DNA from 4 places in the Paenibacillus terrisolis genome. Region 2 is predicted to be linked to each of the others. Evidence: a T-box and tRNA genes for the amino acid it is inferred to sense, from the RefSeq annotation. Region 2 holds a T-box; the other regions hold tRNA genes.
The links. A T-box is a leader RNA that pairs with one kind of tRNA and senses whether it is charged. The one in region 2 lies ahead of leuS (leucine--tRNA ligase), so its partner is inferred to be a tRNA-Leu.

Region 1 (7,934 bases), on a different contig from region 2:
GATTCAGGAAAATATGCTGAAGCAGCTTGATCCGATGATTCAAGAAGATAAATTCGATACTTCGGACTTCGTTCCGGCGGTCATCGACGGCATCAAAGATCTGGGCGAAGGCAGCTTGTACGCTTTGGCGCCTTCCTTCTCTTCTTCCGCCCTGTACTACAACAAAAAAATATTTACTGACGCCGGGGTTGAACCGCCAACCGATAAAATGACGTGGGACGAAATTTTTGACCTCGCCCGCCGCGTAACAAAAGGCGAAGGCAAGGACCGCGTTTACGGCTTTTCGTTCGGCCGTTATCAAGGAAGCGATCCTTATTATGATATGCAGGCTAACTATGTCAATACGCTGCAGTTAAAGACTTTTGACGATAAAGCTGAGACTATGACGGTGAATACGCCCCAATGGACCAAAGTATGGGAAACGATCAGTAAACTGGCCAAAGACAAAATTCTTCCGGACAACTCAAGCATGAATAATGGCGGCGCCATTAATTGGAATGCCATTAATAGCGATTTGTTCCTTTCCGGTAAAACGGCAATGACGATTGCCGAAAGCGGTTATGTCAACGAAATCGAGGACGCCAATACCAATGCCGCAAAAATCAAAGACTTCAAGCCAGTGGACTGGGATGTCGTGACGGTACCTGTCCATCCCGAAAAGCCGGAAATTGGCGGAAACATCTATTTGAGCAATACGTTCGCTATCAACAGTGCCGCTCCCAACCCGGATACGGCATGGGATTTCATCAAGTTTATCGACAGCGAGGAATGGGCGAAGCTGAAGTCGCGCAGCAATTCTTATGAAATGGTGTCCCGCAAATCCTATATTCAACCGAAGCAAGGTCTGGATTATAATATTCAAGCGTTCTATCTGCTTAAGCCGATCCCGCCGACCGATCCGAAAATGGATAAAATGATGGCGGATAAACCGGGCCTTTACAACATCACCAATAGCGGCAGAAACTTCTTCCAGGAAGTGGTGGACAACAAGAAAACGCCTGCCGAAGCGCTGAAGGAATGGTCGGATAAGGGAAATACCATGCTGCAGGAAATCAAAAACAATCCGAAAACCCAGTTCCAAGAAGATGGAACGCCGTTTGTTCCGAATGCTGAGGCAGCCGCCGGAGGCAAGGGCTGATACAAGGAAATATAAGGAAGGCCGCCGGAGATTTCCGGCGGCTTTTTTTGCCCGTTCTTGGGTATTCTATAGGTACCGTAGAAATCAAACAATTTTGCGAAAGGAAGGGCAACAAGAGATGCGCTGGGTATACTTCAATAAATTATACAGAACCAAATTTCAAGCCGGATGCTTAGCCAAAAGATTGGAGCATGACGGGTGGATCTACGGGTTCGACGATATGCGCCAAATCGAAATTTTCCGCTCTCGCAAAGGGAAATACGGCGTTCGCTTTATCATCTGAACCAAGGCAGTTACCGCTTGACGAGCGCGGTGGAATTCGTGTATATTATTAACTGTCGCTATTTATTGACGCGGGGTGGAGCAGCCCGGTAGCTCGTCGGGCTCATAACCCGAAGGCCGCAGGTTCAAATCCTGCCCCCGCAATTCTTTGTAGTCGGGCCCTTAGCTCAGTTGGTTAGAGCGGTCGGCTCATAACCGATTGGTCGGGGGTTCGAGTCCCTCAGGGCCCATAGTGCGTGAACCCCTTGCCTAGCAAGGGGTTTTTGCTTTTTGATAGGGTGAGAGAGATGACGTGCGATAGCGAAGCTTGGCTGAATAAAAAAATCGACTCTCCTAATGGAGAGTCAATTTAATATTTCGCAATTTATATCCATCATCGGTTTTTAGATCATACAATTTCAGCTTGACTCCGTTTCCGTCGATATGTTGTCAAACTTGTAGGTTGCCAGGGAGGACTGAATCGGCGGGCGATTTACAAAATCAAACTAAAGAGTCCTATAACAAAAAACACGGAGCCTACTATTATACTGAAAACTCCGCGGACTTTGGCAAACTCGATATAGGTTTCGCTTGGTTCCGAATCGCCTTGCACTTTCCAGCCTTCATTGGCTTCCCATCTAAAGTCGGGCTTTTTAATGAGGAAAATCCCCAGAGCAATGAAGAGAGCGCCTATCAGAACGATAACAATGCGAAAGAACATGCAGACCACACTCCTTAAGCTCAGAAAAGCCTAAACATAAGAAAGAACACTACAATCAACACGATAATGCTGGCGATTCGATTCATCACAAGATAAGCCTCGCTGGGCTCGACGTCGCCTTTGACCATCCAGCCGTACCGCATGTACCAGCCTGCTTTTGGAAATACGGCATTAAGCAGCGCCAGGATAATAAACAAAAAGAGAAAAAATCCCATCACAATCACTCCTTAATTAGATTACGTGTGCTCCATCGATTTGTTTCGGAAATGGGGAGTGAAGTCGGAAAAAGGGACCGCGAGAGGCGGCCCCTTTATATTCTTCAAACTGATTTATTTGCTTCCGTCCGCGGACGGAGGAGCGGGATGCGCCTCCAAATACTGAACCGCATTGTAGGCTAATACGGCGGCTTCCGCACGGGTGATTTTATCCTGTGGCTGGAAGGAGTTGTCTTCATTCAGCTTGGCGATGCCAAGCACAAGCGCGCGCTGCACGGTTCCTTGATACAACACGTTAAGCTGGTCTTCGTCTTGGAATTTCACGGGAACGATATTGATCATCGGCAGGTTGCCGTGATGTTCCATAGCCAGTATCAGTTGATGCGTAAATTCTTCCTTAGTAAGCGGTTTGGCCGGGTCGAAATCGGCCGGAAGATCAAAACCGTTGCTTTGGGCTATGGCCAAGGCGTCGGCGTACCAAGCGTCGTTTTTCGCATTTTTGAAATAGTCGCTAGCTACCGGCTTATCGGTGGATGCTTCAGCGTTTAGGCTTAGTCCTAAAACGTTGATAATCAATTGGATGCCTTGGCTTTCGGTTAATGTTTCGTTGGGTAAAAATACGCGGTCATTCACGCCGCGAACGATACCCTTCGCCTGAAGCGCCGTAATACTGTCTTTAGCCGAAGATTGGGCAAGGTCCGTAAAAGTAGCGGTTGCAGCCGCGAAGCTTTGCGCTCCCAGCGATAAACTCAAGATAGCCGCCGCGGACAACACGGCCAGATTCCGTTTCAACATCATATCACCTCTTGTTTTTTTGTGAGCATCTACTAGACGGTGTGGCAGGTGGAAAAAGTTGCATTCATGCGCAATATTTTTTACTCCTACTGTTTTGCGGCAAGCCTTGCGTAATCCTAAAAGAACGTGATATAATCTTATTCGCTTAGTTTTTTGTGAAAGTATGCCGGGGTGGCGGAATAGGCAGACGCACAGGACTTAAAATCCTGCGGTTGGTGACAATCGTACCGGTTCGAGCCCGGTCCTCGGCATCACGCTGTTTTTCGCGGTCACATCAACGTCTAATGAGCGTTGAGATCGCGAAGGTTCTGTGTATCTATGCGGAGCGAAATCCTAACTCACAGGACCCGAAATCCAAGCGAAAATGATACGCTCATCTCCGTTTATTCAAATTCTAACGGAGAGGGCGTATTTTTTATGGTCAAAATTACGTCCGCATTATCGCGGATTATCCATTATGCGCCTATATGACACCTATGTATGTATACGTACTATTGCTCCAGCAAAACTTCAAACTTATCGATTAGATAGTATATCGAAAAGATAATGAATACGGAATAACCAATGATACGAGTGATCCGAGGAATACGGGGATTTTTATTAGAACGAATTTCCTTAATAACTTTATTGATGCACACCAACATACCAATAATAAAACAAGCAAATGCAAGCAAAGGATATCTTTCGAATAACCGCGAGGTTGAGGTTTGTAAGGGAATGCTAATCACTCCTTTATAGGTAGTATTTATATATTCGCTTACTTGTTTTCTTCTCCTTTATTTGGATTTTGGCTTACAAGTGCATTTGCTGCCTGACCCGGCACAATTCCCGGTCCTCGGCATCATGATAATAAAAAAGATCGCAGCGTCTCCTGAATTGGGAGTCCTGCGATCTTTTTTGTTTTTGCGCGTTCAACATGCCGCCGAAAATTCTATTTTTTCACCAAGTTGATGTGATTCAGCTGCGTTGGACTGTCGAAAATAAACTCCAGTTTATAGCTGCCGCGGTTATAAGTCCATTTGGTCTGTTTGGTGCTGCTGATCTTGCTTATGGAATTTGGCGCCAGCCAGCTTTTCTTAAGCATACTCATGGTCATGCCGCCGATATTGGTTTGACGTTCTACGTTGGTACCGAAATAACGAATTTCATTAAGTACGCCTTTTGATGAATAAGCCATTGCATATCCCGGGGTACCCATATCGGCGCCGTAAAGATCAAAACCGGAAACCGTTGTTCGTGGCTTCTCCGGCTCCCCCAGCTCCTTCAAAACGGTTGCGCGAGCCGTTTTGCCGACAATAAACTTGCCAACCACGTTTGCTCCGGGAAAGTGTCCTTCAAGTGCGGGCTTATAAAAAGAATTAAGAGCAGCCAATGCTTGTTTTTGCTGTTCCGCAGTCACGCTGGAAGCGGCTGCCTGAGCTTTGGGCGCAGAGAGCAAGGGACTGGCGCCGCCAAACGCTCCGAAGACAGTCGCACCGGCAACCGAAAGAGTCAGCACGGTTTTCCAAAAGGCTTTTTTTGTCATTGTCATGTTGCGTACCTCCCTATGATGAATGAAAGCCGAACAACCGAATTCATAAGGCAAAGGGGCTTTCCGTACTCAAAATATATCTTCGACGAGCGCCTGTCAACTTTCAACAACACTTGTTGTGTAAAGGGGGGCTTAAAGAAATTCTTTTTTATGCGGATAGATTTTTAATAGGTCAATGGTATTAATTTCGCTGAAAAGGTTACGAAATTACTCCCAAATGTCGATATAAAACGCATAGGGCTGGAAAAAGATTTCCGGTAAAGTGACTACCAAAGGAGAGAAATGCATGATTGCTAACAGGAAAGTAACGGGATGGTTTCTCGTTGTGGCTCTGCTCCTAGCGGCACTGTTCCCGACAGGTGTCTTTGCGGCCGCAGGGGATATCAATTCTATCGCCATTGACGGAGAGAATACAACAGTTGATCTTGCAGTGGGCAAAACCAAGCAGCTAAAGGCATGGGCAACCGTTGAAGGTTCAACCAATAAAAAGGATGTGACCGCTGCTGTTAACTGGACCTGGACATCCTCGAACGGAGCTCAGCTTACGGTAAATCAAGGTCTGGTTACCGCTTCGAAAAGCGGTGAAGCTATTGTAAGGGCTATCGATAGTACTTCGGGTTCTACCTCCATAATCACAATCAATATCGTCGATACATACACCGATTTAAGTTTGGATTACAAGCTGGATGGGAAATACGTTCTCGATAGTACCAGCGATGATAATCTTACGGTAAAAGCAACGGCGAAAATCGACAGCAGCAATTCTAAAGATGTCACGACGGATGCGAAATGGAGCTCCTCCAATTCCAGCGTATTGACGATCGATAAAGGGAAAATCACGTTGGTTGGCACGGGGACGGCAACAGTGACGGCCGAATACTCGGGATTAAAGGCCACTTATACGGCAACGGTGACTTCTCCTTACTCCGGATTAAAGTTGTTTAAGGACGGGGCAAAACTGGGTGACGGCGAGGATCTTGAGCAGATTGTTGTGGATAAAGAGATCACGCTGCTTGCTAAAACCATCAATGCGAACGACCAGTCCGAGACGGATGTTTCAACCAAAGCTGCATGGTCAACTTCCGACAGTAGCGTGGCGACGGTCAAAGAGGGTAAAGTGACGATCCTTGCCCTTGGGAAAGCAACCATTACGGCGAGTTATTTAGGAAATACCGTCAGCGTAGATATTTACGTGAGAACGCCTTATGAAGCGATTATTCTTGCACCTTCGAAGGATCAGTCCTTGTTTATCGGAGAAACGCTGAAAGTCGATGCGACGATGAGAAGCGGGGCGGGCCAGTCTGTTCCAGCCATCTCTCCGGACTGGACTTCTTCCAATAAGATTATCGCGACGGTGGACAGCACTGGGACGATTACAGCTCGATCGGTAGGAACCACAACGGTTAAAGTGAGTTCGCAGGGGATAAGTAAAAGTATCAAGGTAACGGTTAATCCAACGATTATGAAATTAACGGCCGAGAAAACGGAACTTGATTTGTTTAAAGGGGACTCCGTCAGCTTGCCGAAAGTAACGGCCAAGAAAATCGACGACCAAGATGTCGATTTCAGTGACCAAATCGAGTGGACGTCCGATCATGAAGACATCGCAACCGTCAAAGACGGCAAAATCACAGCCAAGGAAAGCGACGGCAGCACCCCGCTGTCCTCGACAGTGACGATTACCGGCAAGCTCCCTGAGGTAACCGGTATCGGATCGGCTTCTGCGATTCGCAGTTCTTCGGACGGTGTAGTGACCATCACGGTAACAGTTAAAGAAAAAGTGCTTACTTTGATCGCCGAAAATGAAAAAATGAACATCGTGGTAGGTGAAGAAACTCCACTGCCTACGATCAACATTGTTTATATGAACGGAGAAGAATCCACTGACACGACCGGCGTGGTGTGGACTTTAAGCGGTACTAACGCCGTGATTAAGACAACCGCCGACGGTAAGAAAATCAAGGGCTTGACCAAAGGTTCGGCTACTTTAAAAGGTACTTATGCGAGCAAGACAATCAGCATTCCGGTGACGATTGAGCAGAAGATTACCAAAATCGTCGTCGATCCGACAACGCTTGAGCTTAACCTCAAAAAATCGAAGTCGATCAAAGCGACCGGCTTCTATACGGATGGAAAAACCGTAAGTTTAGCGAGCAAAATGAACTGGCAATCCTCCAATGAGGACGCCGCTACGGTTTCAGGCAGCAGCATTAAGGCGGTTGCCGAAGGAACGACCACGATCTCCGGGTCCTACCAAGGAGTAGCCGTGAGCATTAAAGTCAGCGTCGTGCCGAAGTTGACGAAGCTCACTGTGGATATGAGCAGAGTGCCAATGACTCCGGGCTCCGCCAAAACAGTCGTATTGACAGCCCAATATGATACAGGCAAAGTTACCGATGTTACCGGCAGCGCGGTATGGACCAGTTCCAAACCGGCTGTTGCCACAGTTGCGAGCGGCAAAATTCAAGCGATAGCCAAAGGGAGCTCAACGATTAAAGCCAGCTTTGGCGGTAAAACCGCTACGGTATATGTTACTGTAAAACCTTAATTAAGCACTTTTAGGGAGTCCGCCAAACCTTGGCGGACTCCCTTTTTTAGGTTGATTCCAAAATAAGGATTGCTTCAAGGCCGGGCTTTCACTATAATTGGAACAGGTGTTCTTGTGTTTCTTGTCCGAACTACAATCAGCTGAAAAGGAAAGGCATCTATGAGCAAGCGTAAAAAGGCTAAAAAACAAGGCATTACCGGGTTATCGGCATTATTGATTTTTCTGCTTTATCTGGGTTTCGTTTTCTACTCCCATTATGTTCCCGACGATTGGAAGAACACGCAGCCGAAGGCGGAAGAAAGTTCCGCGTCGACCCATGTGCAGGAAGCGTCCGGGAAGCAGCTGAGGGTCGTCTTTCTTGATGTGGGGCAAGGAGCGTCGCAGCTCATTATTAGCCCGAACGGAAAGACGATGCTGATCGATGCGGGGAACAACAGCAAGGAACAGACCATGCTCGGCTATTTGAATAAATACGGCATCAAGCGTCTTGATATCGTCATCGGAACACATCCGGATGCGGATCATATCGGTGGTCTGGATCGCGTGATCGATCATACCGATGTCGGTGAGGTTTACATGCCGAAAATTCAGTCCAATACGAAAACCTTCGAATCTCTGCTCCAGTCGATTGGGCGGAAGGGCCTTAAAGTAAAGACCGCCAAAGCGGGACTCCTTCTGAATTTTGACCCACAGGTTCAGGTGAAAATGCTCGCCCCCGTAAGTAT
Region 2 (7,934 bases):
ACATATGAAAATAGTGAGATAGAAACGGCAGTGCCCTCCATCCGGAACACTAACCGTTTCTCGCATGAGATAGAAGCCGGGATATGCCCGTTCTTCTATTTCATAGAAATGGTGCGCTCAGCACGGAAGGGGGAACCGGATGAAAGTCGCATTCATCGGAACAGGATCCATGGGAAGTCTGCTCATCGAAGCTTTCCTGCGTTCCGGTGCGCTGCTCCCGCAAAGCATTTGCGTCAGCAACCGTTCTCCGTACAAACCGGAGATGCTGGCCCAGCGATATCCCGGGCTTCAGGTATGCGGAAGCAATGCGGAAGCCGCCCAAGGGGGCAAAATCATATTTTTGTGCGTCAAACCTCTGGATTTTCCTCAAGTTATTGAAGAAATCCGGGAAAGCTTGACCGAAAACCAGATTGTCGTCTCCATCACCAGCCCGGTGCAAATCCAAACGCTGGAGCAATTCCTGCCCGCCAAAATTGCCAAAATCGTTCCAAGCATTACGCATTCCGTACATAGCGGAGCTTCGCTATGTATATACGGAAGCCGGATTCGGCCCGAGGATCGACTGCTGCTAGAGCAGTTGATGTCTTCGATCAGTACTCCATTCACTCTAAAAGAACCGGAAATGCGCATCGCCTCGGACATCGCCAGCTGCGGTCCGGCCTTTATCGCATACATCCTGCAGCAATGGGCGGAAGCCGCCGCGGAATTGACCGGGATCCGTCGTTCGGAGGCCATTGCTCTCGGAGCCGAAATGCTGCTGGGCACCGGGCGCTTGCTGACGGAAGGCGGCTTTACGCCGGAAAACCTGCAGAAGCGCGTCGCCGTGCCCGGCGGCGTTACGGCCGAAGGCCTGGCCATCCTGGAGGTCGGACTTCGCGGGGTGTTCGCCAAGTTAATTGAAGCGACGCACCGCAAATACGATGATGACCTTAGTAAGCTGCATTCACTGTTTTCTGGAGCCGACAACGATTCAGCCCCGGCCCCGAAAGAGCCGGTTCCTAAATCCACGGAATGACGGCCCCGACTATCGAAAAAACGCAGCACCATTCGGGAACCGCTTCCGCTCGTATTGCATAAGCTTATCAGCCGACTACAATGTTGACCAGCTTGCCGGGAACGGCAATCACTTTGCGAACCGTTTTGCCTTCCACCGCCTGCTTGACGTTCGGCAGGCTTAAGCTATGCTCTTGCATAGCCGCTTGGTCCAGGTCCTTGGAAATTTTCGTCCGGTCAACGATTTTGCCGTTGACCTGGACGACGATTTCCACTTCGGACTCGCTGGTCCAGGCTTCATCAAAGGTTGGCCAAGACTCGTACGAGATCGATTCCGAATGGCCAAGACGCTCCCATAGCTCTTCCGCAAGATGCGGAGCCAGCGGGGACAGCAATTGCACGAAGTTTTCCGCGGCGGCTTTCGGAATGGAATCCGTCTTGTAGGCTTCATTGATGAAAATCATCAGTTGGCTGATCGCCGTGTTGAAACGCAAGTTATCAAAATCCTCGGTTACTTTTTTGATCGTTTTGTGCCAGGTCCGTTTGAAATCGTCGCTGCCGCCGTCGGCAGCGATTTTACTGTTCAGGCTGCCGTTCTCGGCCACGAACAGCCGCCATACCCGGGACAGGAACCGGTGCGTGCCTTCCACGCCGTTCGCGCTCCAAGGTTTGGTCGCCTCCAAAGGCCCCATAAACATTTCATACATGCGCAGCGTATCAGCCCCGAAGTCACCCACGATTTCGTCCGGGTTGATCACGTTGCCGCGGGATTTACTCATTTTTTCGTTATTCGTTCCGAGGATCATTCCTTGGTTCACCAGCTTGTGGAACGGTTCCTTCGTGGATACGACCCCGAGATCGTACAGCACTTTATGCCAGAAGCGGGCGTACAAAAGGTGAAGCACCGCATGCTCCGCGCCGCCGATATACAGATCAACCGGCAGCCACTCCTGCTGCTTCTCTTTGGAGCACAGCTCCTTATCGTTATGCGGATCGATATAGCGCAGGTAGTACCAGCAGCTTCCCGCCCATTGCGGCATCGTGTTCGTTTCGCGCCGGGCCGGAAGTCCCGTTTCCGGATCGGTGGTGTTCACCCATTCCGTGACGTTGGCCAACGGCGATTCGCCGGTTCCCGACGGCTTGATTGCGTCGACGTCCGGCAAGACAAGCGGCAGCTGATCCTCCGGCACCGGCTTCATCGTGCCGTCTTCCAGATGCAGAATCGGAATCGGCTCGCCCCAATAACGCTGCCGGCTGAACAGCCAATCGCGCAAACGGTAGGTCACTTTGCCGTGTCCCTTACCGTTTTCCTCAAGCCAGCCAATCATTTTACGGATCGCTTCCTCATTTCGAAGTCCGTTCAGGAACTCGGAGTTCACGTGAGCTCCGTCGCCCGCGTAAGCCTCTTTCGTTACGTCTCCGCCTTCGACAACCTCAACGATTGGCAGACCGAATTGTTTCGCGAACTCGAAATCGCGTTCGTCATGGCCCGGTACGGCCATAATCGCTCCGGTTCCGTATCCGGCAAGGACATAATCGGCAATCCAGATCGGCAGCTTGGCGCCGTTCACCGGGTTGATCGCATAAGCTCCGGTGAATACACCGGTTTTTTCTTTGGCAAGATCAGTCCGCTCAAGATCGCTTTTGCGGGCGGCTTGATCCTGATACGCTTGAACGGCTTCCCGCTGAGCGTCGGTCGTGATGGCCTTCACGAGCTCGTGCTCAGGTGCAAGCACCGCGTAGCTGGCGCCGAACAAAGTATCAGGACGCGTCGTAAATACGGTCAACATCGCTTCATGGCCTTCGATGCCGAAATTCACTTCCGCGCCTTCGGATTTGCCAATCCAGTTGCGCTGCATATCTTTGATGCTTTCCGACCAGTCCAATTCTTCCAGGTCTTCAAGCAAGCGCTCCGCATATTCCGTAATTTTCAGTACCCATTGGCGCATTGGCTTTCGAATAACCGGGTGGCCGCCGCGTTCGCTCTTGCCGTCGATGACTTCTTCGTTGGCAAGCACAGTTCCGAGCGCAGGACACCAGTTCACCGGCACCTCGGCTACGTAAGCGAGACCTCTTTTGTACAGCTGAATGAAAATCCACTGCGTCCATTTATAGTACTCCGGATCGGTTGTGCTGATTTCCCGGTCCCAATCGTAGGAGAAGCCCAGCGATTTGATCTGCCGCCGGAAGTTGTTGACGTTCTTGACCGTAATATCGCGCGGATGCTCGCCCGTATCAAGCGCATGCTGTTCCGCCGGCAAGCCGAATGCATCCCATCCCATCGGGTGCAGGACGTTGTAACCGCGCATCCGTTTGTAACGAGAAACGATATCCGTTGCCGTATATCCTTCAGGGTGACCTACATGCAGCCCCGCTCCCGAAGGATAAGGGAACATATCGAGCGCGTAAAACTTCGGTCTGCCCGCTTCTTCCCGGGTTTTGAAGGTATGGTGCTTATCCCAGTAAGCCTGCCATTTCGGTTCGATTTCCTGAGCCTTGTAAACATCTTGAGGCGTTTGATTGTCCGCCATAAACAAAATCCCCCTTGAACTGCCATCTTCTTAAATGGTAATAAACTAAAAAACCTCCCGATCCGTAGCGTATATCGCTAGGGACGAGAGGTATGTTTCCCGTGGTACCACCCTAGTTAGCGCCGGACATGCTTTGTCCTTCGCTCACTTTGACCCTTAACGCGGGCAAGACGATAGTGCCGCACAACCAGCGCCGCACCATAACTCCGAGGCGAGTTCGCTTCGATCGCCAACCGGCTTTCACCTTCCGCCGGCTCTCTGGGTGGTTTTTCGAAGCTAATAATCCTCATCACTGCTGCTTGCTTATGTTTGAAAACTGATTACCAATTATTATATCCAATATCGTCCTTTGAAGTCAACGACTTAGCTATTGGATAGCGCTCCTGATTTTCGGCCAAAATAGCTCCAGCCAAGCCGAAACGGTTCGAAAAATCTGGTATTCGGAGGTCGTTCGCAGTGAAACAATTCAATCCCGACATGGTATTTTTTGAGCCGGAATCGATAAAATACCCACTCGGAAGCAAGTTGCTGCTGCATTTCGAGAAATTGGGGACACCCATTAAAATGACCACGTCCCACAACCGGGTGACGGGCATCCCGGGTGAAACGGAAGCGGAGAAGTACCGCAGCGCCAAAAGAACGCTGGTCGTCGGCGTCAGGAAAACGCTTGATTTCGACACCTCGAAGCCGTCCGCCGAATACGCGATTCCGCTCACCACCGGATGCTCCGGCCACTGCCATTACTGCTATCTGCAAACCACTTTAAGTTCAAATCCGTATATCCGGATTTATGTGAATCTTGAGGAAATATTAGAGAGTGCCGCAAAATACATTGCCGAACGCAAACCCGAAATCACCCGGTTCGAAGCCGCTTGCACCGGCGACCCGGTCGCCCTGGAGCATCTTACCGGAGCGCTGGAACAGTTCATTTCCTTTATGGCGAAGCAGGAATTCGGCCGCCTCCGGTTTGTGACCAAGTTTGCCAATATCGATTCTCTGCTTGATGTCGATCACGGGGGACACACCCGAATCCGATTTTCCATTAACTCCGATTATGTCATCAGGAATTTCGAACCGGCCACATCCTCCTTCGAGGAACGAATTGAAGCGGCAGGACACGTTGCCGAAGCGGGCTATCCGCTGGGCTTCATCATCGCCCCGATTATCAAGCATGATGCGTGGCAGGAAGGGTATATGGAGCTTTTGACCAAACTGCATGACCGGCTAAAAAACATCGAGACGCCTGACCTGACTTTTGAGCTCATTCAGCATCGTTTCACGAAAGTGGCCAAAAATACGATTATGAGGCGCTACCCCAAATCCAAGCTCGACATGGACGAAGCGGAGCGGCAATTGAAATGGGGAAGATACGGAAGGTTCAAATACGTATATAAAATGGAAACGGTGGAGGAATTTCAAGAGCTTTTCCGGCAGGCCATCACGGAATATTTTCCGCAAGCCCGAATCGAATATTTTGTATAAACAAAGAAGATGTCCCGAAGTCATTGATCGACCCCTGGACATCCACCGTCACAAATATGATATTTATAAATCGATTAAAGCTTGAAGAGGGATACGGCTCTTTGCAGTTCTTCCGCCAGGCTGGAAAGCTGACGGATCGAGGCGGCAATCTGCTGCATAGCCGCGCTTTGCTGTTCCGATGCGGCGGCCACTTCTTCGGAAGCGGCTGCTTGCTCCTGCGTTACGCCGGAGATTTGCTGAACCGAATCGGCAATGTTCGTATAGGAGTTCTCCACCAGAATCAAGGATTGAAGCAGCTGATCCGTGCGGCTGGAGAAATCATTGATGCCTTGGAAGATACTTTGGAAATTTTGATAAGTGATGTTCATCAATTTTTGCCCTTCTTCGATAGCGCGGCTGCCCTCGCCGATACTATCAATAACAAGGCGGCTGTTTTCTTGGGTTCCCGCTACCAATTCGGTGATCGATGAAGCGGCGTCAGCCGACTGTTCGGCCAGCTTGCGAACTTCTCCCGCAACCACGGCAAAACCTTTCCCCAGTTCGCCAACTCTTGCCGCTTCGATCGAAGCGTTGAGCGCCAGCAGGTTCGTCTGCTGCGCAATCCCCGTGATCATGCCGATCACTTCGCCGATTTCTCTCGAGCGTTCTTGGAGCTGGCCGGCGGTTGTTTCCGAATGACGCATCACCTGCTCGATCAAATTCATTTGGCGAAGCGTTTGATCAACGACGTCTTGTCCCTCGGACGACTGCTTGCTGACCTTCTTGGCGATGAGCTGCATGTCGTTCACTTCAATCGCCACACCCGATAATTGATCTTTGATTTCCAGTACGGACGAAGAGCTTTGGCCGATGGATTCGACCACCTCGTTGATTCCTTCGCTCATGCTGTTCATCGATTGGGCTACCTGTTGAGCGCTTTCGCTCGATTCTTTCGTAACATGTTCGAGCTGCGCGCTAGTGCCGGCCACTTCTTGCGAAGAAGCCGAAATATGTCCGATAAGCTGCTTCATATTGCCGCTCATCGTGCGGAATGCCTCCGCTAATCGTCCCACTTCGTCTATCGTTTTGACCTCAACCTCGCGGGTTAAGTCGCCTTGAGCAAACTGCTCCGTGGCAAGCATCAGCTTTTTGAGCGGCTTCGAAATAATCCGGCCCTGCAGATAAGCGAAAAGCAAGCCGATCAGGAGCACGAGCAGCGAAATACCGACGCTGTACCACACCACCTTCGTTGTGGTATCCGGAATCACCGAAGCGTCGAGGTCGATCCCCAGCAGACCGGCATTGGCGCCGGCGTCGTTTTTCAGTGGAACGAAAATCGATTTATGTACTCCGAACTCATCTGTGTAAATTTCACTAATTGTCTCCTTTCCTTGTGTGATGGTATCCTTCATCTCCTGGGAGAAAGGGTAATCCATGTTGTAATCTCCCTCGGTATCCGAAAGGGCGATAATTCTTTCTTTCCCTCCATCGTTGGATAAAATATATACGTTCTCCAGATTGTGCGCCTTTTTCAGTTCATCCATCATTTTGCGGGTTTGCTGATACAGCGGACTGCCGGTTCCGTCGATTCCAAGCTTGTTGCCGCCAATTCGGTCAAGCTCGGTTTGTACAATATTGATGTTGCTCTCGAGACGTTTATCAAGTTCATTCTTGAGCTCCCCGCTCAAGGTGGTATTCACCACCGTGAGCAGCCCGATGAAGCAGAGAATTGCTGCAAGGATCAAACCCGTGGTACCCAGCATGATTTTCGAAGAGATATGTCCGAACAGCAATCGTTTGATCTTTTGATTCATTATCATGTTCATCTCCTGAATGTGAGTTCATTGATTGGAAAAAGCTATTTGCTCATCGCTACGCTAAACTGCTCACAAACCTCGGATATGCATTCTTTTAAATACTGCACGATCCCAGGCACATGCTCAGGCAAAGTATGAGGCGAAATGACAAAAAATTTGCTGACATAAAGCGGAATTTGACGCCCCTCGGCGGTACCGACCAGCAGATGCTTTTTCGTATCCCCGAAAAACATCCGGTCGCGCTGCTCACCGAGTTTCTCGAACACCCGCTCATTAAGCCGGTTATTTTGCTCGATTTCCGCAGCCCGGCATTTTCCGCTGATTTCTTCGGCAAGTCGCGGACCGTCCGGCTGATAAATCCGAATTAATGTAGAAATACCGGGATTCTCGGGATTTGCGATCTCGGCCTGCGGAATTTCGGCGACAAGCTGCTCCCGGAACTGGTGGCTTACCTCCATAAATTGGGCCAGAAGACGCTGATAACCCTCTACGCCAAAGGACAGCAGCGAGCTGTACATGCTGATTGAACTGGCCATGCGTGAGCATTCCAGCGTATAGCCGGTATGGTAATCGCCATAACCGCGATGCCCGACATATGGAGTTTCGTCCGCTTCCAGATCAAGCCGTCCCAAGTCGCTTCCTTTTTTCAGCAGGAACAAGCTGGAGACATAAGGCGCCTGCCCAAGCTTTTGGAAATCGAAGCACATGGAATCCGCCAAAGAAAGATGTCTCATTTTCTTCTGAATCGGCTTAAGCATTTCGATGACGCCGGTACTAAACTGAAGCGGATTCTTGTCCAGATCGTACTCGTTAAAGAAAGCAAAAAATCCGCCCAACGCCGAGTCCGCGTGGATGTGCGGGCTTGGAAACCCAAATCGCCGCGCGACTTCATCCGCCGTTTCGCGAATTTGGCGAACATCGTCGATCCCGAGGGCGTCCGTCGTTCCCGTCGTTGCAACAATGTACAACGGCACGCCGCCATTTGCGGCGACCTCTTCCATTTTGCGTTTCAAATCGAATACGTCCATCGAGCTGTCGGTCAGGGTTTTGATTTTGACAAGATGATCGCTGCCGATCCCCGTCGCTTCCATGGACTTGAACAAGCTGTAATGGGCCGACTCCGAGCAAAACG
Region 3 (7,934 bases), on a different contig from region 2:
CTGGCGGCTCTCCATGACTTGCGCTTCCGCTGAACCTTTGCCGTACGGAACAAAGAAAGTAAGAAAAAAACCACTCGCTGCAACGAAGGCTAATGACCAGAACGCGGCTTGAATTCCTTCATGCATATTGAACGGAAAAGATACTAAGCTATAATCTGCGGTAATTGTCACTATGGTGATGAGCAGAGCTCCGCCCATCGACATGCCCAATGTACGTATGGCCGTTGTCATCGGTGAGGCGTAGTTCATCAACGAACTCGGCAAGCTCGCCATGGCAAAAGCAGTAATAGGAGTCATCATAAAACCGACCCCGGTCATAAGTAACGCATATAATCCCATCAATAGACTATAGGAGGCATGAATCGACAATGCCATCGTTAATAGGGCCGTTACGACGGCAATACCAAAAAAGCCGAACCGAATCAAATAGCGGCCACCGAACCGGTCGTAGATCTTACCCGAAATCATTCCGGACACCCCCATAAGCAATGCGCCTGGAAGTAACAATAGCCCCGATTCTCTAGGCATTAGCCCTCTGACATTTTGCGCATATATGGGGAGCAGCAGTTCCACCCCGGCCATTACAATGAATAGGGCTACGCCTATGATCGATGCATAAGTAAATCTCGGGTAACGAAACACGTTGAAATCAAGCAAAGGGACGGCCAGTTTGAATTGGCGCTTCACAAACAGGAACGACATGACAAATCCAACGATAAGGATGGTCACAGCAAGCAGAATACCCCTTCCCTGATCGCTAAGGATGCTGAATCCATACAACAGGCTGCCGAAGCCTAAACTCGAATAGAGAATAGATCTCCAGTCCAATTTCGCTTTGTGCGTATCCCAAACGTTTTCCAAACAATAATAGGCGACAAACAAGTTCGCAATCGCAACGGGCGCAACCCCGTAGAATAAGAATCTCCAGGAATGATATTGAATCACGAAGCCAGAAATCGTCGGACCCAGTGCAGGGGCGAGTCCCACAATAAGACTGGCCAGACCCATAGCTGCCCCGAGTTTTTCCTTTGGGAACACTAGGATAATCGTATTCAGGAACACCGGTACCAACAATCCGGCGCCAATCCCCTGAATAATTCGTCCGCTCAGGATCAATGCAAAGTCGGCGGAGAAGCCGGCAATTAGCGTCCCTGTCGTAAACGCCCCAGCGGAAGCGAAAAACAGGGTTCTCGTCGAGTATTTTCCGATCAGGAATCCCGTCACAGGGATAACAATTCCAGAGACTAGAAGATAGACAGTGATCAGCCATTGTGCCCGATTGACCTGGATTCCAAGGTCAAGCATCATTTGTGGCAAAGCCGTGTTCAGCATGGTTTGCATTAATTGCGCCAAAAAATTCGCGACGATTAGAGAAGCGACAATGATTAAGGGTTTTCTTTTCATTGCGTGACCCACCACTTTCCTTTCCATTTGGAGGCCGTTAGCTGAGCTAGAACACGTTTCGGCAAAATACCAACTTCTTCTGTCTGAAGCAGCCCATGAAATGTAGAATCTGTTGCGTGTTGAATTGTCAAGATTATGATCATCCCTTCATTATCTATGGATATGATGGATATTTTATATCCATTATATAGTATTGAACGACGAGGCCATCTCGTCGAGAAACGATAGTTGAAAATTGTCACGCGCTCCCTTTATTAACGCTAGCTCTATTTCGATAACATCATGCCTCACATTCATCGAAAGAGTGGCTCTACCACACCGAAATATTCAAAAATCTACTCTACACGGCTCACAAATCGGTTTACATGTTCAGATCCTTCAATCGAATAAGCGTCTTGCCAAAACGCCCGCCCTGCCGGATGACCACTCTGTCCGTCGGATAAGTCCGTTCCAAATAATCGGCTACGGTTTTCCTGTTCTGGTCATCCGCAGGCAAACCGAAAGTTCTCAGCCATTCCATAACCTCCTGGAGTGCCGTTTCTCTGGATACCTCCGTGGTTTTCGTTTCCCGGGTTACGAGCGACTCATAGGAATACCCTTTGAGATACAGCAAATGGAGCAAATAAGCCATCTCCAATTGTTCCGTTTTCATGGGCTGATCAGTGACCAGAGGCCAAATCTCTTTTACCAGACTGTGCTCCCTAGAGCCGACAGACAGGCTGATATAGCAAAACTGTCGTGCGCAGCTCAGTACTTTCTCCACACTCTCCCAATTGACAATAACCGGGCACATGGAGACAAATACGAAATCAAAGGCTTTTTTCCACCCCTTTGCTTGAATATCAATGTCTTCGAAAGGCTCAACCACAATCTCTACATTCCCGTTCTTTAATCCCGTTATGTTACTTTTCAGTAGCTCAACTAATGGAAGACTAGGCTCCACAGAAGTAACACTGGCCCCTCTCTCCGCAAACGGCACTGTAAATCCGCCTGAGGCTGCTCCAATGTCTAATATGGAAGTATCTTTAAATGTCACACCCTGTCCTTCCAGCCAATTCATTATCCTTTTTGTTCTTCGCCTGCCTTCTTCGTTAAACGCCTGCTCGTTAAATGACCTTGCCCTATGGTCAAAAGTGTGTGCTGGATCAATTCCGGCTTTTTTCATTTTGCTAACTGCTGTATCTGGATCATTCTTCCAAGCCTTTTCCCAAACGGCATCATTAAAAAAATCGTTCGTCATAATCCTCCTCATCCCTTTCTGTAATGTGTAACCATTACAATTATGACTTTTGAAAAAATGCCCTTCTCTCTATGAAACTTTTTCCCAAAGAGAAGGACATGTCCACTTAGAGTTAAACGAAATCTTCTTCTGTCAGTTCCATATTGATGCCAACCGCCGCTTTGCTTCCGCCTGCTGCAGCATAAATCAACTGGGAAGGCATTACGTAAGCAGCATCCCCGGCAGCATACACACCTGAAACCGTGCTTTTGCCCCACTCATTCGTGGCGATACCGCCAAACTCATTTACCTCATAACCGAGCGAACCCTGAAAAGACGCCTTCGGTTTCCACTCCGGTGTAACGAATCCTCCCGTTCTCTCGATCCGCGTGCCATCCGCAAATTCCACCTGCCGCAATTTCCCCTCATGACCGATAAACATCGTTACTGCTTGTTCAACCACTTCGATATTTCTGGATTTCAACAGATGTTTTTGATTGGTATCCAGAACAGCATGCCCATTCGTACAAATCACAAGATCTTTACTCCAGGTATAGAGCAACTTGGCCATATGAAACACTCCAGAGTTCTCGGAAACAACAATTAGCGGCTGATCTCGAAGCTCCCAACCATCGCAGTAGGGACAATTGAACAAACTTGTTCCATAACAATCACGCAAACCTGGAATATCTGGGAAAATCTCCGCAAGTCCCGTGGTGACCAGCAATTTGCGTGCTTCAATCTGTCTTCCGGTTGACGTCACGACGACGAACCTGTTATCAGAGCGGTGAATCTCGGTTACTTCCCAAGGTAAAAGTTCTACGGAGGGATACCCCTGAACCTCCTCATATGCAATACGCCTGAATTCGGCTGGTGTCACACCGTCTCTTGTAATAAATCCATGGGAAGCATGTGTAACCGCATTTCGGGGCTGGCTGTTATCAAATAAAGCAACACTGCGCCTGGCCCGCCCAAGTACCAGAGCCGCATTTAGTCCTGCCGGGCCTCCGCCGATAATGGCACAATCATAACTCAAAAGGATCTCCCCCTTAAATGTTACCTGGAAAAAGTGATGTGTTCATTAAGAAATTTCTCACAATCTAACGCAGCTGTACGTCCACTGCCCACCGCTGCAATCGCTTGACGATATTTGTGATCTTGAACATCGCCGCAGGTAAAGACACCCGGAATATTCGTCTCAGCAGATCCCGGCTTCATAATAATGTAGCCATATTCATCGGTATCAATTTGACCCTTAAGAAAACCTGTATTCGGCGTATGACCAATCGCTACAAAAATAGCGCAGTTTCGAAACCGCTTCCTGACCGCTCTCATTATTCTTCACCTTTAAGCCCGTAACGCCTTTTTCACCTGCAATAACCTCTAACGGAGTGCAATTAAGGCCCCATTATTCCCTCTGGAAAGCATGGGAAATTTTCGACTACCGTTGTGGTTGTCAATTGACCACCCGGTTCGGGTCCTTCGATCACCAAAGGATTTAAGTTAGCCCGTGCCCAATAAATAGCAGCGGTCAGTCTCGCAGGACCTGTTCCAATGACGATTGTTTTATACATATGTGACTCCTGGCGTTTTTCAAGCCCATTCACTTGCCGCACTATTTTTTTGGATAAAGCAGATGCTATACTTGCTAAAGCGATACCTGTCGGCTTTTGTTTGTTGATTTATTTGGAGGCAACAAGCTGCTGCAGGGCAACTTTCGACAATATGCCTAATTCTTTATATAGGGGCATTCCATCTTTGAATATAATGGTTGCCGGTATGCTCATAATCTGAAATTGTGAAGAGGTTACCGGATTTTCGTCTACATTAACTTTAATTACTTTAATGGAATCATTTGCTTCCTTTTCAAACTTCTCTAAAACAGGTGCAAACATTCTGCATGGACCACACCAAGGAGCCCAAAAATTCACTACTGTTATACCTTCAGTTTGCACCATCTCTTTAAAAGTAGAATCGTTCGCGTGTTGAATAGCCATCGTGATCATCCTTTCGGAATTAAATATATTAAAGACATTTTATATCTTTAATTACACATTAGATTTCAACTGTTCATCTGTTGGAGTTTAAGGCTCTGTTTTCACTAATTCCAATGCCTGGAATCATTCGCGGCAGTGCTGTATTGTTGTCCTCCCATCCTACTCACCTCCTTTCAGGCCACTTTCTATTTCCGTGGGGAATTTTGTCTGTGCGTGACGGGGAACCTACAAGGAATTGCTCGGGACAGCATTGAGTTCCGCCGGCCTCCACCGATAATGGCAAAATTCCAATCGTCACAATAAAATCCTTCTCACGTATCACGTTTATTAATCGATATTATAGTTAAATTATATCTACAAATAGTTAAAAAATGGTCGATTAATCCATTCCCTTAAATTGCAAGGCCAGTTCATGAATTTTTTTGTTTTTCAGATACTGCTCCATTTAGTGTTCTGCTTCGGTGATGACTTGTTGAATCAAACATTCACTGCCGTGATCAAGGCCGCACTCGAACAGCGAAGCGGTTCCTTCGATTGCGTGAATAACATCCAGGAACGAGATGTCTTCCCAATTGCGTCGAAGCCGGTACCCTCCGTTCGCGCCGGACATAGACTGGATGAGTCCAGCCTTAACTAGCTTGGTCAGCATTTTAGACAAATATGTTTGGGAAACGCCCAGTTTCTCGGCCAGTTGTTGCACGCTTAGCGGATTGTCCGGTGCTGTTGCCACCAAATAGAACATCGCGTGAAGCGCATAATCGATTGCTTGCGAATATTTCAAAGTGCTCCTTCATCGAAAATTTTAAAGACTTCATGACTCCATGATAACTTTATTTTGTATATGATGCAAGTGTCCGCAATCATTGCGTAAGGGCAAAATTTTGCATCGATTTAACGAAACCAATTACCTCATGGATACATTCCTCCCTGGAGATAGGAAGCCCGTTCTCGTTCACCGGCTCGCCCTTCCCCGCCTCATTGCGCGGCGCGGCATAATAATCTTCATATTCATAATCGAAAGAGACCGCAGCCCCATCTTGGGTTTCATATGATGCTGTGGTTTGTACCGGATGCCACTTCAGCAGATACCTCGCCGCCGTCCGGGCCGACTCTCCCAAACCCGCCGGCAAGAATTTACGCTCATTTGGATTACAATTCAAAGATTTCTTCTGCCCAGGTAATGAGCACCAGCTTAGAAGTATTGAATAGCAAAAAGGTTCCTTCTCTGCTAGAAAAAGCAGATCAGAAACCTGTCATTGATGAAGTGATGCGGTCGAGAGGACTCGAACCTCCACGGGGGGTTAGCCCACACGGACCTGAACCGTGCGCGTCTGCCAATTCCGCCACGACCGCAAATTTGAATGCCAACAGCGGAAGAAGTTTGCCGCAGCGACAAGATATAAAATACCATGTTTTGCTTACAAAAGTCAACCCTCATTTACTTGACGTTTACGATTAGCACATATCCTTCGCCCAACGCAAAAAAAGGCAACCGTCCGCACCTTTCCCGGGAAGAACACGATCGCCTTTAGTCAAATGGATTGTCCGTTAATTCGTAAAGCCGCGTTAGAGGTTCCGGGACGCCGACTGCTTTTCCCGTTTCCGCTTGTGGCGCGGAAGCTGCTGAGCCCAAAGCGAAATCGAAAACGGGATCATGCCGAACCAGCGGGATGACCACGATTCCTTGACTTTGGAGCGTTCCCGCCGAATTTCCCGCGGGGTTTCGACGTAATCAACGACCCGCTCCGTAATGTATTTGACCAGCTCATCACCCTTGGCCAAGAGGATCCCTCCTTTCGTCTTGTTATTGATATTTCTAGTTTGCGCCGTTTGCCATCATCATAAACGTAAACGGACTGTTCATGCATGAATTACGCCGACTAAGCCAACTCTAAATAGGACAAATCCAAGCCTTCAAAGGATGAGAACAATGAGAAAAATAATAACTTCCCTGCTCGTCGTCATGTCGCTCGCTGGTGTTTGGAGCGCTCCCGCCTTGGCGGACGGCAAAGACCTAAGGCATGCGTTCCCCGAGCCGGTCATTCTGATCGATGCCGGCCATGGCGGAATTGACGGGGGAACCTCATATCAGAACATTCTGGAGAAAGACATTAATCTGAACATCTCAAGAAGATTGTATCTCGTGCTCCGCAGCCACGGTTACCGGACAATCCTGAACCGTACCGGAGACTATGCCTTAAGCGACGACAACCGATGGTTCAACAGCCGTTCCCGGCATCTGCGCGATTTGGCTCAGCGGAAGGAACTCAGCGAACAGCTTCCCGCCTCCATCGTCGTCAGTTTGCATGTCAATTGGGGACGGAACGCCGGCAAGCGTGGTCCGCTTGTCCTGCATCAAAACGAAGGGCGCAGCGCCTTGCTGGCCGCAGCGATCCAGCAGGAACTGGAAGCTCTTTACCCGACGAAATCGGCGCCTGAGCTAGGCAATCCTTTTTATTTGCTAAAGCACATGGATGCGCCTGCCGTCATTGTCGAGACGGGCTTTCTCAGCAACGCCGAAGACCGCGCCATGCTTACCAATAGCCGCGGCCAACAGCGGATTGCCGAAGCAATCTACGCCGGCATCGCCAGATATTTTACGGTAATGTAAACCCGGGGCCTCCTTCGGGTTTTTCTTGTTCCTGCACCAAATCCGTAATCCCGACAAAAGAAACGCCACGCTTTTGAAATTCGGGAATGAATTTTCTTAGCACCACGGCGGTTTTCAGACCCTGGGTTCCCACATGGCCGATCGTCACGCAATAGCCGTTCTGGTCCAAGAGCTCTTGAACCTTGACCAATTGTCCGGAGATATGCTCCTCGTTGTGGAAGTCGTCAAGAAAAATATCGTTTTTTACCTGCGGAAGCCCCTTTTCCTCGCATAGTTTCCCGATAACCGACCAGTAATTGGTCCGGCTGTCCACAAAAAACATTCCCCGCTCGCGGCACACCTCCAAAATGACGGACATGATACGTTCGTCTCCCGTAACCTTGGAGCCCATATGATTATTGATTCCTACCGCATAAGGAACCTGATCGAGGGCTTCCTCTACCTTTTGGCGAATTTCCTCATCGGTCATATCGGCCAAAATCGCTCCGGGCCCAAGCCATTCCGGACGCCCGTGCTTGGGCTGCATCGGAAGATGGACAATGACGTCGTGCCCCTGCTCGTGAGCGCGGATCGCATCGGACTTGGTCGTTTCGAGAAAAGGCATGACCGCAACGGTTACCTTGACGGGAAGCGCGATAATTTCGTCCGTTCCGCCCATGTTGTTCCCCATATCGTCAATGATAACCGCCAGCTTTTGGGGAGC
Region 4 (7,934 bases), on a different contig from region 2:
ACGAACAGGATCGTCGATACGAGGATCATCGGAATTCCCCATTTGCCGTACCGGGTGAAAAACTGAAGAATTTCCTGCCCCGTCGCAAAACCGGCCCCAACGACCGTACCGATATATGTGAAGGCGATCTGCAGAATTTTTACGGCATTTTTCATGGTTTTCCCCCCGGCGGATGTGCTATATATAGTACAAGGTATGTCGTCTTGGAACGGGACATGACTCAAAACCTAAATGATGAGCTTTGGAGGCAAAAATATGGAGTTATTAAAACAAAGGATCATGGAGCAGGGCGTTATCGTCTCGGACCAAGTGCTGAAGTTGGATGGGCTGCTGAACCATCAGGTGGATCCGCAGTTGACCATGCGGATGGGCAAGGAGTTTGCGGAGCGATTCCGCGATGCCGGCGTGACGAGGGTCATTACCGTGGAGTCGTCGGGGATCGCGATTGCTTTTGCCGCCGCTTATGAGCTGGGGGTGCCTTTGGTGTTTGCGCGCCGGAAAAAGACGCTTCTTGTTGAACCGGACATGCTGTGCGAACGGGTACCTTCGTTTACGAAAGGCATTGTCACGGATATCCTCGTGTCCCGGGAGTTCATCGGGGAAGAAGACCGGATCCTGTTTATCGACGATATTATCGCAAACGGGGATGCGGCGCGGGGACTTATCAAAATCATCGCTCGTTCCGGAGCGGAGCTGGTAGGTGCGGGAATTGCGGTGGAAAAGTGCTTTCAGCCTGGCGCGAGGGCTATCCGGGAGCAAGGCGTCCGCCTGGAATCGTTGGTGAGGATCGCTTCTCTCGAAGGCGGCCAAATCCGTTTTGCCGATTAAACTTGGGCTCTTCCAAAGGGAACATTTTTGTAAGAATCCTTTGCAGGCCCTCCTTTTTTCGTTATAATGGGGAGTACTAGGGAGAGGAGGCTTAAATCATGGGGAAAGAATCAGTTGTAGACGTGGAGTTTTTTATCTCGAAATTGTCCGATGCAAAGGTCACATTTGAACGTGCCCTGGATTGTAAACATACGGAATTTGATGACCTTTATCCCTATATGCTTGAACATCCCCAGTTTTTCTGGTACAAACGTTACGTTGCCTGGTCGGCGTTACTGACGATCGCAGGGTTGTGTCAGGAACTGAATGTGCCATGGAAGGATCAGTTCAGTCCTCAGCAGGTGGGGTATTTGGAACAACGCGTGATGTCTGCGAAAGTGCTTGATTTCTGGTTCGAAAAGAATGATAGCAAGGAACATGCTTCCCTTTAATTCGTTTTAAGAAATTGCGACTTTACCGATAGCTCGTCAAGATCTGCCGTCATATAGAAAGACTCCGCCTTGACTAAGCGGGGTCTTTTTTTGAAACTCGTCACAGGAAGGAGCAGTTAACCGATGATCTCGGATGAACAATTGAACGAATACCGCCTATCCGGCGAAAAAGTACGAGTCGTGCGCGATGCGATCGAAGCCAACGATGTCCGGGGCATTGTCGTCGCCTGGGATGACACCCATGTACTCGTGCGTAAGCCCAATCGAAACATCGTTAAGCTGGACCGGAGCTACATCTATCAGACCGCTAAACAATCTCGGGTATCGCCGGGGGAATAGGCATATTTTTCGCGGCACGGGACATTGTATAAGTGATTCCAATCCTAAAAAGAAAGGATGCTTTGCCATGTCGCGGGTTACCGACAAAATCAATGCGTACAAAGAGGAAATGGATCGCTACGGCGCCTCCATGCCGAAAGTGACGGAAGCATATCATCAATTTACCGGCGAAAGCTTTTCCGACGGTTCGCTGGACGCGAAAACGAAGCAGCTGATCGCGCTGGGTATTGCGTTGTCTGTAAATAACGAAATCTGCACCTTCTATCATGCCGCAGAAGCCAAATCAAAAGGGGCAAGCGATGCGGAGATTTTGGAAACCGTAGCGGTGGCTTCCGCGGCGTTGGCCGGAAACGCTTTGTCCCAGGGCGTGACCCGGGTTCAGGAAGCTCTTACGGTTCGGCCTGTTCAATAGCCTCATCCAGGATTTACAGGTTGACTCCCCCATGACCGCGTGATATTATAAACTTTGTCACTGCGGAAAAACACTTTCTCGCAAGACGAAATTACGCGGTCGTGGCGGAATTGGCAGACGCGCACGGTTCAGGTCCGTGTGGGCTAACCCCCCGTGGAGGTTCGAGTCCTCTCGACCGCATTACTTTATAAAAAAGGCTTTAGTTGCTCAGGCAACTACAAGCCTTTTTTACATAACTGCTAACTCAAGTTACTGCTCGTTATCTGGACAAAAAGTCTTGCACTTATCTATTTGATCCGTATTAGGTAGTTAGAAAAGGAAACTCGTTCTGGGTTTAGGCGAGCCTTTAAAATTGGTCAAGCTGTGTACTTCGTACTAAACTATCAATAAATGAAGAGTCGTATAGCCCTTGATAGTCAGGACTATACGACTCTTGTAATATATGCGATTATATCGAGTATTACTGTGGAGCAACAATCATGATACCGTCAAGATGCAAATCATTGAATGATGTCCAGACAGGTTCATATACTTTATAGCTTCCTGGAGGAATAGGACTATCTGTACTGCTGAGAGTTACGACTCCTGTATGGGTACCGGCTATATCAAAAGTCCAGCCTTGTAAAGAGTTATCATATGCGTAGTCAGTTAAAATAGACCCGCCGCTGTCTCCCCCCATAGAAGAATACCCGGTAGCTAAAACTTCGTTACGTTTGTACCCATAACCATCGCCCCCCCAATAAATATCAACATCTGAATAGGCTATTTGACCTGATGTAGTGGTTCCGCTATTCGCGCCTCTTAAATAAATTGTATCTCCAGGTGTATCGGCAACATATATACCGGTTATCATAGCCATATTTGTAACAGAAGGGTAGGGAACCCTCGGGCGTCCTTCGTAATTAGAGTTCAAAGTTATATAACCTGCATCAGCAACTGCATTTGAGCCATCCCCAGCAGAAGTGGTTCTATAGGTATAATCACCAATTGAGGTAGTATTCCATGTAGGTTGATACCAAGCGCTGACTGTGTCTGTAGGTTGACAATGACCAGCAGTAACCAGCACATTTTGATTGTTTTGATTTACACCAAAATAACCTGCAGTACAAACGCTGTATTGGTATAAATTATCTCCTACTTCATGGTAGTTTCCCCCGATTTTTGATCCCATAGGAAATAAAGAACCGTAATGAGTATCGTCTGTTTCCACCGTAAATGCCGAAGCTGGTACTTCGGTAAACTCAAGCAAATCTGATTGGGGAATAAGCGAAGTCACCGATTCTTTACTAACGATTGTGTCTTCATCCAATGCAATAATTAGCCTGTTATTTTTTACATCGGGAATAAGGGCTCGAACCGATCCGGGTTCAACACTTTTTTCAATTATCGTTTTTGCATTCTCGATATCGGCCCAAGAAAACTTTGTAACTTCAAAGTCAACTTTATCCTGGTTTTGGATTGATTCACGGACCAGTTTTTTTAGGGATTCGGAGTTTTCAGTAATTTGGACGACTACCGTGCCCTCATCTTCAGCATAGTAATATCCTGAAAATTGGTCAGGGGACTCTTCAATAAGCTTTTTGATAGAGGGGATATCTCGCTTGATTCTTTGCTTTTCAACATAGTTATCCAGAAGTGTAGTATTGCCTAGAATATTGGGAGATATGTTAGTTTCAATGGGATAGGGGATTTCATTAACATTATTTTTTTGAGTGATCTCTGCAATATCCCAGATACTTCCTCTAACCGTTTTCCATTGATAGTTATCTTCTGCACTTACGGAAGTATTAATGCTTGAACTAAAAATTAAGGAGATAGCAAGTATAATCGATCCAATTAAAACTTTATTCTTCACTTGGTTTCATTCCTTTCCTTAATTAATTATTTTGTGCTAATCAAAAAGCAAAAATTTTATTTGTATCCTCCTTTCGCAAGGATATGACTCCTACCCGGCTTCAAGATGAAAATTCCTGGTTGCTTCCTCCTTTTTTTGGAATTACTATATTAATAACGTTGCAATTAACCCTTTTCTAACGGAAATTGCTAGCCGAATGCTAATTATTTAGCCAAACTCCAAATCGCTTTGATACATTAGTTCGAGAACATGCTTCAATAGAATGAAATGGCTTTTGCAACAAAAACCATTTTTTTACGTCTGCTAAAATGGAGGTGGTTATACTTGAAGATATTGCTAATTATTGTTATCTTTCTGAATTTGCTCGGTTGTCGGTCAATAAATTTAAACCAGTCTACAGTATCAAATGTAGAGGGAATTTCTTCAACGATTAGCAATAAAGAAAATAAGTTTTTTGCTGCCAATATTATAGCTCCAGATAAAATCCAAGCTAATCAAGCATTTACAATTAGAGCAGATTTTGAAGTGAAAACAGAACAAAAACTTATGATTATGAGTAGGGAAAATATGTTTGAATTTGTGATTAAGGATCATAGTGGAAAGCAGGTCAACTCTTCTGTAATTTCGGATGTAGGTAAAAATCGGGAATTTTCAGGAAAGATGACTATTTCAGAGACGTATACTTATAAAATTAAAGAACCGGGTTTTTATGAGGTGTCAGCGGTTTCTGAATTCACGGTTAATAAGGATGGAAGCAGCCAGAATTATAAAGTTGAAACTGATCTTCGAACAATAGAAGTTACTGATAGTGAAAAATAGCCTAGGTTTCTAATCACCACATTTGCTCAAGACAAAGACATTCATTCAGAATTATAGCCTCCACCATTGTTAGTATTAACTACTTTTAAAAGGTCGAGGCTATTTAACTGATCAGAGAAAACAAAAAGTGAATCTATGAGGAAAAAGCTACGGAAGTGTTAAATGGAACATAGAGGTAATTTCATAATTCGATTCGAATATGGGCTAATTGTACAAAATAGAAGTTCGTTAGATTCATTTATTATCATCAGTCCACTTTCTTAAAAAGAGTTTAAGCAATTTTTTCCGTGCTCTTGCTAAACGCTGTGTAAGAACCGATTCAGTTAAATGTAACTCTTTGCAAATTTCCCGATAGGACTTTCCCTCCAAATAAAAGAGAAATAAAATTGATTGATAATTCGTTTGTAGTTCGGTGAGTGCTTCATAAAGTAGTTCATCTCTTTCTTTGGTTTCAACCTCGATTGTCACACTGATTTCATCGGAAGTTGTATTACGTATAATATCGTAGGGTTCCGTAAATATTTGACGATCTCGTTTTAATTTCCTTAGATGATCTAAAGCAGTATTACGAGTAAGTTGCTTGACCCAAGCCTGGATGTTTATATCTGATTTCATCAGCGGTCCATTGGTGATTGCTTTTATAAAAGCATCATGAATTACATCCTCTGTAAGTGAATGCTCATGGACCATAAAATAGATATCGCGATAAACGAATTGATAAAAAGAGCGATAAACCAACTCCTGAATTGTTTTATCCAGTACATTTATTGGACTACGCAACAAATAAAACCATTGTTCCATAAGTTTCCTCCACTGAGATTTATATTAGTGGTGTTAAATTGGAATCCAGGACGGTCATTATTAGTATACCAAAAAAGGAAAATAATGGGTATATTGAAAATTACTAATAATTTATTAATTGCGTCATTGAAATTAAAAGGTTGCTAATTAATACTGATTATTTCCGAATCCTAAGCTGCCGGATAAGAATTACTTGCCTAGTCGTTTTACTCTGCTAAGAGATTCAGGTCCGTGTGGGCTACCCCCCCGTGGAGGTTCGCGTCCTCTCGACCGCATTGCTTTACAAAAAAGGTTGGTTAATTGCCGATAGCGATTAGCCGACCTTTTTGATTATTTTGGATTAGTGAATTTGGCGGTGATGCCTGTCTCTGCGTACCCGCTCGGTACGTTGATGGCAGGATACCCCGTGTCCGGGTTGAACTTCAAGCATTGCTTTTAACTTCGTGTTGAGCCGTTCGATTCGCTCCAAATACCAGTGAACGCAATCCTCCGACGATAATGCGCCTGACTTCATTGCCGCCTGCACCGAAACAATCTCTGCCTCAATTAAACTTTCATTTATCGCTTGTTCATTTTGAGAGACTTCCCGTTTTCCAATGTTCTGCTTAGGATTTGTTTGGCGAGAAGACTTGAAGTCCTTCTTGCCCGGGAGTTTGATTTTCACCAATCCAGGACTAATGAATGATACAAAAATTGCTATATTAAGATATAATAAATTAAAATTACATATTTTATATCTTTTATTAAAAATTTGTTTCTATTATTTTCAAAAGTATGGCCATTATTAAATGATAGCTGGGCGCTTAATGTCCTTAATCGACTTCAGCCCTTGGAGCTCTTACTTTGTTTAGCTCTAAGGGTTGCTGTACAAAACCAAATTGATAAGGAGGCATAATTATGAAAGACTTTGGCAGAAGCTTTAAGAAACGATTCGCCCTGATGTTGGTTGCGATTTCTTTGGTTACACCAGGCCTCGCCGCCGGTACGGTGAAAGCAAGCCCGACTACGGAAGCATTTAACACAAGTACGGGGGTATTAGACGTTGATTATGCCGGGTACTTGTCCAAGCATGATGTGGTATTCAACTCTCCGATTACAGATCCGAAAAGCGGAGTGACAGTAGGAAATGGTCGTGTAGGCGCTCAGGTTTGGAATGCCAACGGGCTTACCATGCAAATTAGCGGAGTTGACGCTTCTGAAGAAGGGTTTGCTTCTCAAGGACTGGTAAACCTTTATACAAATCCGGGCATGGATACGGGGTATACCACTTTTCAGCAGAGACTTTCCTTATATGACGGTCTGATGACCACGAAATATGATTCAAACCGCACGGTAACCGTCATGGGTTCTCCGAACTCGGAAGTCATGGGAATCCATGTCGATGACAGCCGGACAGGCCTCTCCAATGTAGCGCTTGACCTGAGTTTATGGGATGTCGGCAATTTCTCGGGCGGCGATGTTCCCGACATCAATACCTGGAGAACCGTATCCACTTACAATGATGCAAACGGAGCAGGAATAAGCAGAGGACAGACGGATGCCAATCATTTCGGTTATACCCTTGCGGCATCGGTTGAAGGCGCTAACTTCACAACTCAGGTAGTAAACGGCAGCAAGGTAAGGCTGAACATAACTCCCAGCTCCAGCTACACCATCTGGATTGCCTGCGCCAGCAGATTGAACGCGCCGGGTTATGATTCCGTCGCCCAGGCCAAAAATCTTTTAATCGGCGTCAAGAACACGGGATATGCAACTACCTTGGCCAATTATAAAAACTGGTGGCATAATTTCTGGAACAAATCCTTCGTGCAGTATTCCAACGCTTCCGGAGATGCCGATTACATGGAAAATATGTACTATCTCAGCACGTATATGATTGCTGCAGGAGGATATGGAAATTACCCGTTCCACTTTATCAGCGGCGTGTACAGCGGCGTCAATGACAACGACTCCAACAAGTGGAGCAATGCTTATTGGTATTGGAACCAAAGAGATGTGTACAATTCATTTTTAGCATCCAATCACCCCGATGTTATGAATGGGTTCAACAACTTGTACAGCCGCAATTTTAATGCGTTAAAATCGTATACGCAAACAAGGTACGGCATTGACGGCATCTGGGTGCCCGAAACCATGGGCTGGAACGCAAGCGCCAACGGTACCGTGGGCAGCGACTATACGAAAAATATCCTGTCAACCGGCGCTGAAGCCGCCGAAAATATGTATGCACAGTACAAGTATACAAATGACACCAATTACTTGCGCAATACGGCTTATCCTTTTATGAAGGAAGTAGTAAAATTCTATGCGGCGAAGCTGTCTTACAATAGCGGCACCGGCAAATATGATATGGCATCCTCCAATTCCCATGAGACCTACTGGAATGTACAGAATGCATTAACCGATCTGGCTGCGGTCAGAAGCCTGTTCCCCATCACGATAAAATCCG

Region 1: it encodes a tRNA-Leu, which carries the amino acid that the T-box ahead of leuS (leucine--tRNA ligase) is inferred to sense. The anticodon was not compared.
Region 3: it encodes a tRNA-Leu, which carries the amino acid that the T-box ahead of leuS (leucine--tRNA ligase) is inferred to sense. The anticodon was not compared.
Region 4: it encodes a tRNA-Leu, which carries the amino acid that the T-box ahead of leuS (leucine--tRNA ligase) is inferred to sense. The anticodon was not compared.

The regions. Positions count from the first base shown of each region.
Region 1 is NZ_JBKFGG010000003.1:119,776-127,709, reverse strand. Features, by position in the region: gene ACI48K_RS03975 (ABC transporter substrate-binding protein) at 1-1,138, shown strand, start outside; tRNA gene ACI48K_RS03970 (tRNA-Met) at 1,491-1,564, shown strand; tRNA gene ACI48K_RS03965 (tRNA-Ile) at 1,577-1,650, shown strand; gene ACI48K_RS03960 (DUF6199 family natural product biosynthesis protein) at 1,893-2,120, opposite strand; gene ACI48K_RS03955 (DUF6199 family natural product biosynthesis protein) at 2,141-2,335, opposite strand; gene ACI48K_RS03950 (S-layer homology domain-containing protein) at 2,450-3,133, opposite strand; tRNA gene ACI48K_RS03945 (tRNA-Leu) at 3,296-3,381, shown strand; gene ACI48K_RS03940 (YjgB family protein) at 4,062-4,661, opposite strand; gene ACI48K_RS03935 (Ig-like domain-containing protein) at 4,948-7,209, shown strand; gene ACI48K_RS03930 (ComEC/Rec2 family competence protein) at 7,369-7,934, shown strand, end outside.
Region 2 is NZ_JBKFGG010000015.1:15,734-23,667, forward strand. Features, by position in the region: gene comER (late competence protein ComER) at 140-1,015, shown strand; gene leuS (leucine--tRNA ligase) at 1,083-3,524, opposite strand; T-box leader at 3,601-3,826, opposite strand; gene splB (spore photoproduct lyase) at 4,002-5,006, shown strand; gene ACI48K_RS13535 (methyl-accepting chemotaxis protein) at 5,081-6,799, opposite strand; gene ACI48K_RS13540 (pyridoxal phosphate-dependent decarboxylase family protein) at 6,844-7,934, opposite strand, start outside.
Region 3 is NZ_JBKFGG010000005.1:133,806-141,739, reverse strand. Features, by position in the region: gene ACI48K_RS06020 (DHA2 family efflux MFS transporter permease subunit) at 1-1,404, opposite strand, end outside; gene ACI48K_RS06015 (class I SAM-dependent methyltransferase) at 1,766-2,644, opposite strand; gene ACI48K_RS06010 (NAD(P)/FAD-dependent oxidoreductase) at 2,757-3,659, opposite strand; partial or broken gene ACI48K_RS06005 (NAD(P)/FAD-dependent oxidoreductase) at 3,680-4,197, opposite strand; gene trxA (thioredoxin) at 4,306-4,620, opposite strand; gene ACI48K_RS05995 (Rrf2 family transcriptional regulator) at 5,066-5,401, opposite strand; gene ACI48K_RS05990 (hypothetical protein) at 5,481-5,750, opposite strand; tRNA gene ACI48K_RS05985 (tRNA-Leu) at 5,889-5,973, opposite strand; gene ACI48K_RS05980 (YqzE family protein) at 6,187-6,402, opposite strand; gene ACI48K_RS05975 (N-acetylmuramoyl-L-alanine amidase family protein) at 6,584-7,231, shown strand; gene ACI48K_RS05970 (divergent polysaccharide deacetylase family protein) at 7,218-7,934, opposite strand, start outside.
Region 4 is NZ_JBKFGG010000005.1:89,994-97,927, forward strand. Features, by position in the region: gene ACI48K_RS05760 (YkvI family membrane protein) at 1-155, opposite strand, end outside; gene ACI48K_RS05765 (xanthine phosphoribosyltransferase) at 256-828, shown strand; gene ACI48K_RS05770 (hypothetical protein) at 927-1,259, shown strand; gene ACI48K_RS05775 (hypothetical protein) at 1,383-1,598, shown strand; gene ACI48K_RS05780 (carboxymuconolactone decarboxylase family protein) at 1,666-2,010, shown strand; tRNA gene ACI48K_RS05785 (tRNA-Leu) at 2,106-2,190, shown strand; gene ACI48K_RS05790 (chymotrypsin family serine protease) at 2,471-3,865, opposite strand; gene ACI48K_RS05795 (hypothetical protein) at 4,190-4,684, shown strand; gene ACI48K_RS05800 (RNA polymerase sigma factor) at 4,919-5,485, opposite strand; gene ACI48K_RS05805 (hypothetical protein) at 5,826-5,999, opposite strand; gene ACI48K_RS05810 (carbohydrate-binding protein) at 6,383-7,934, shown strand, end outside.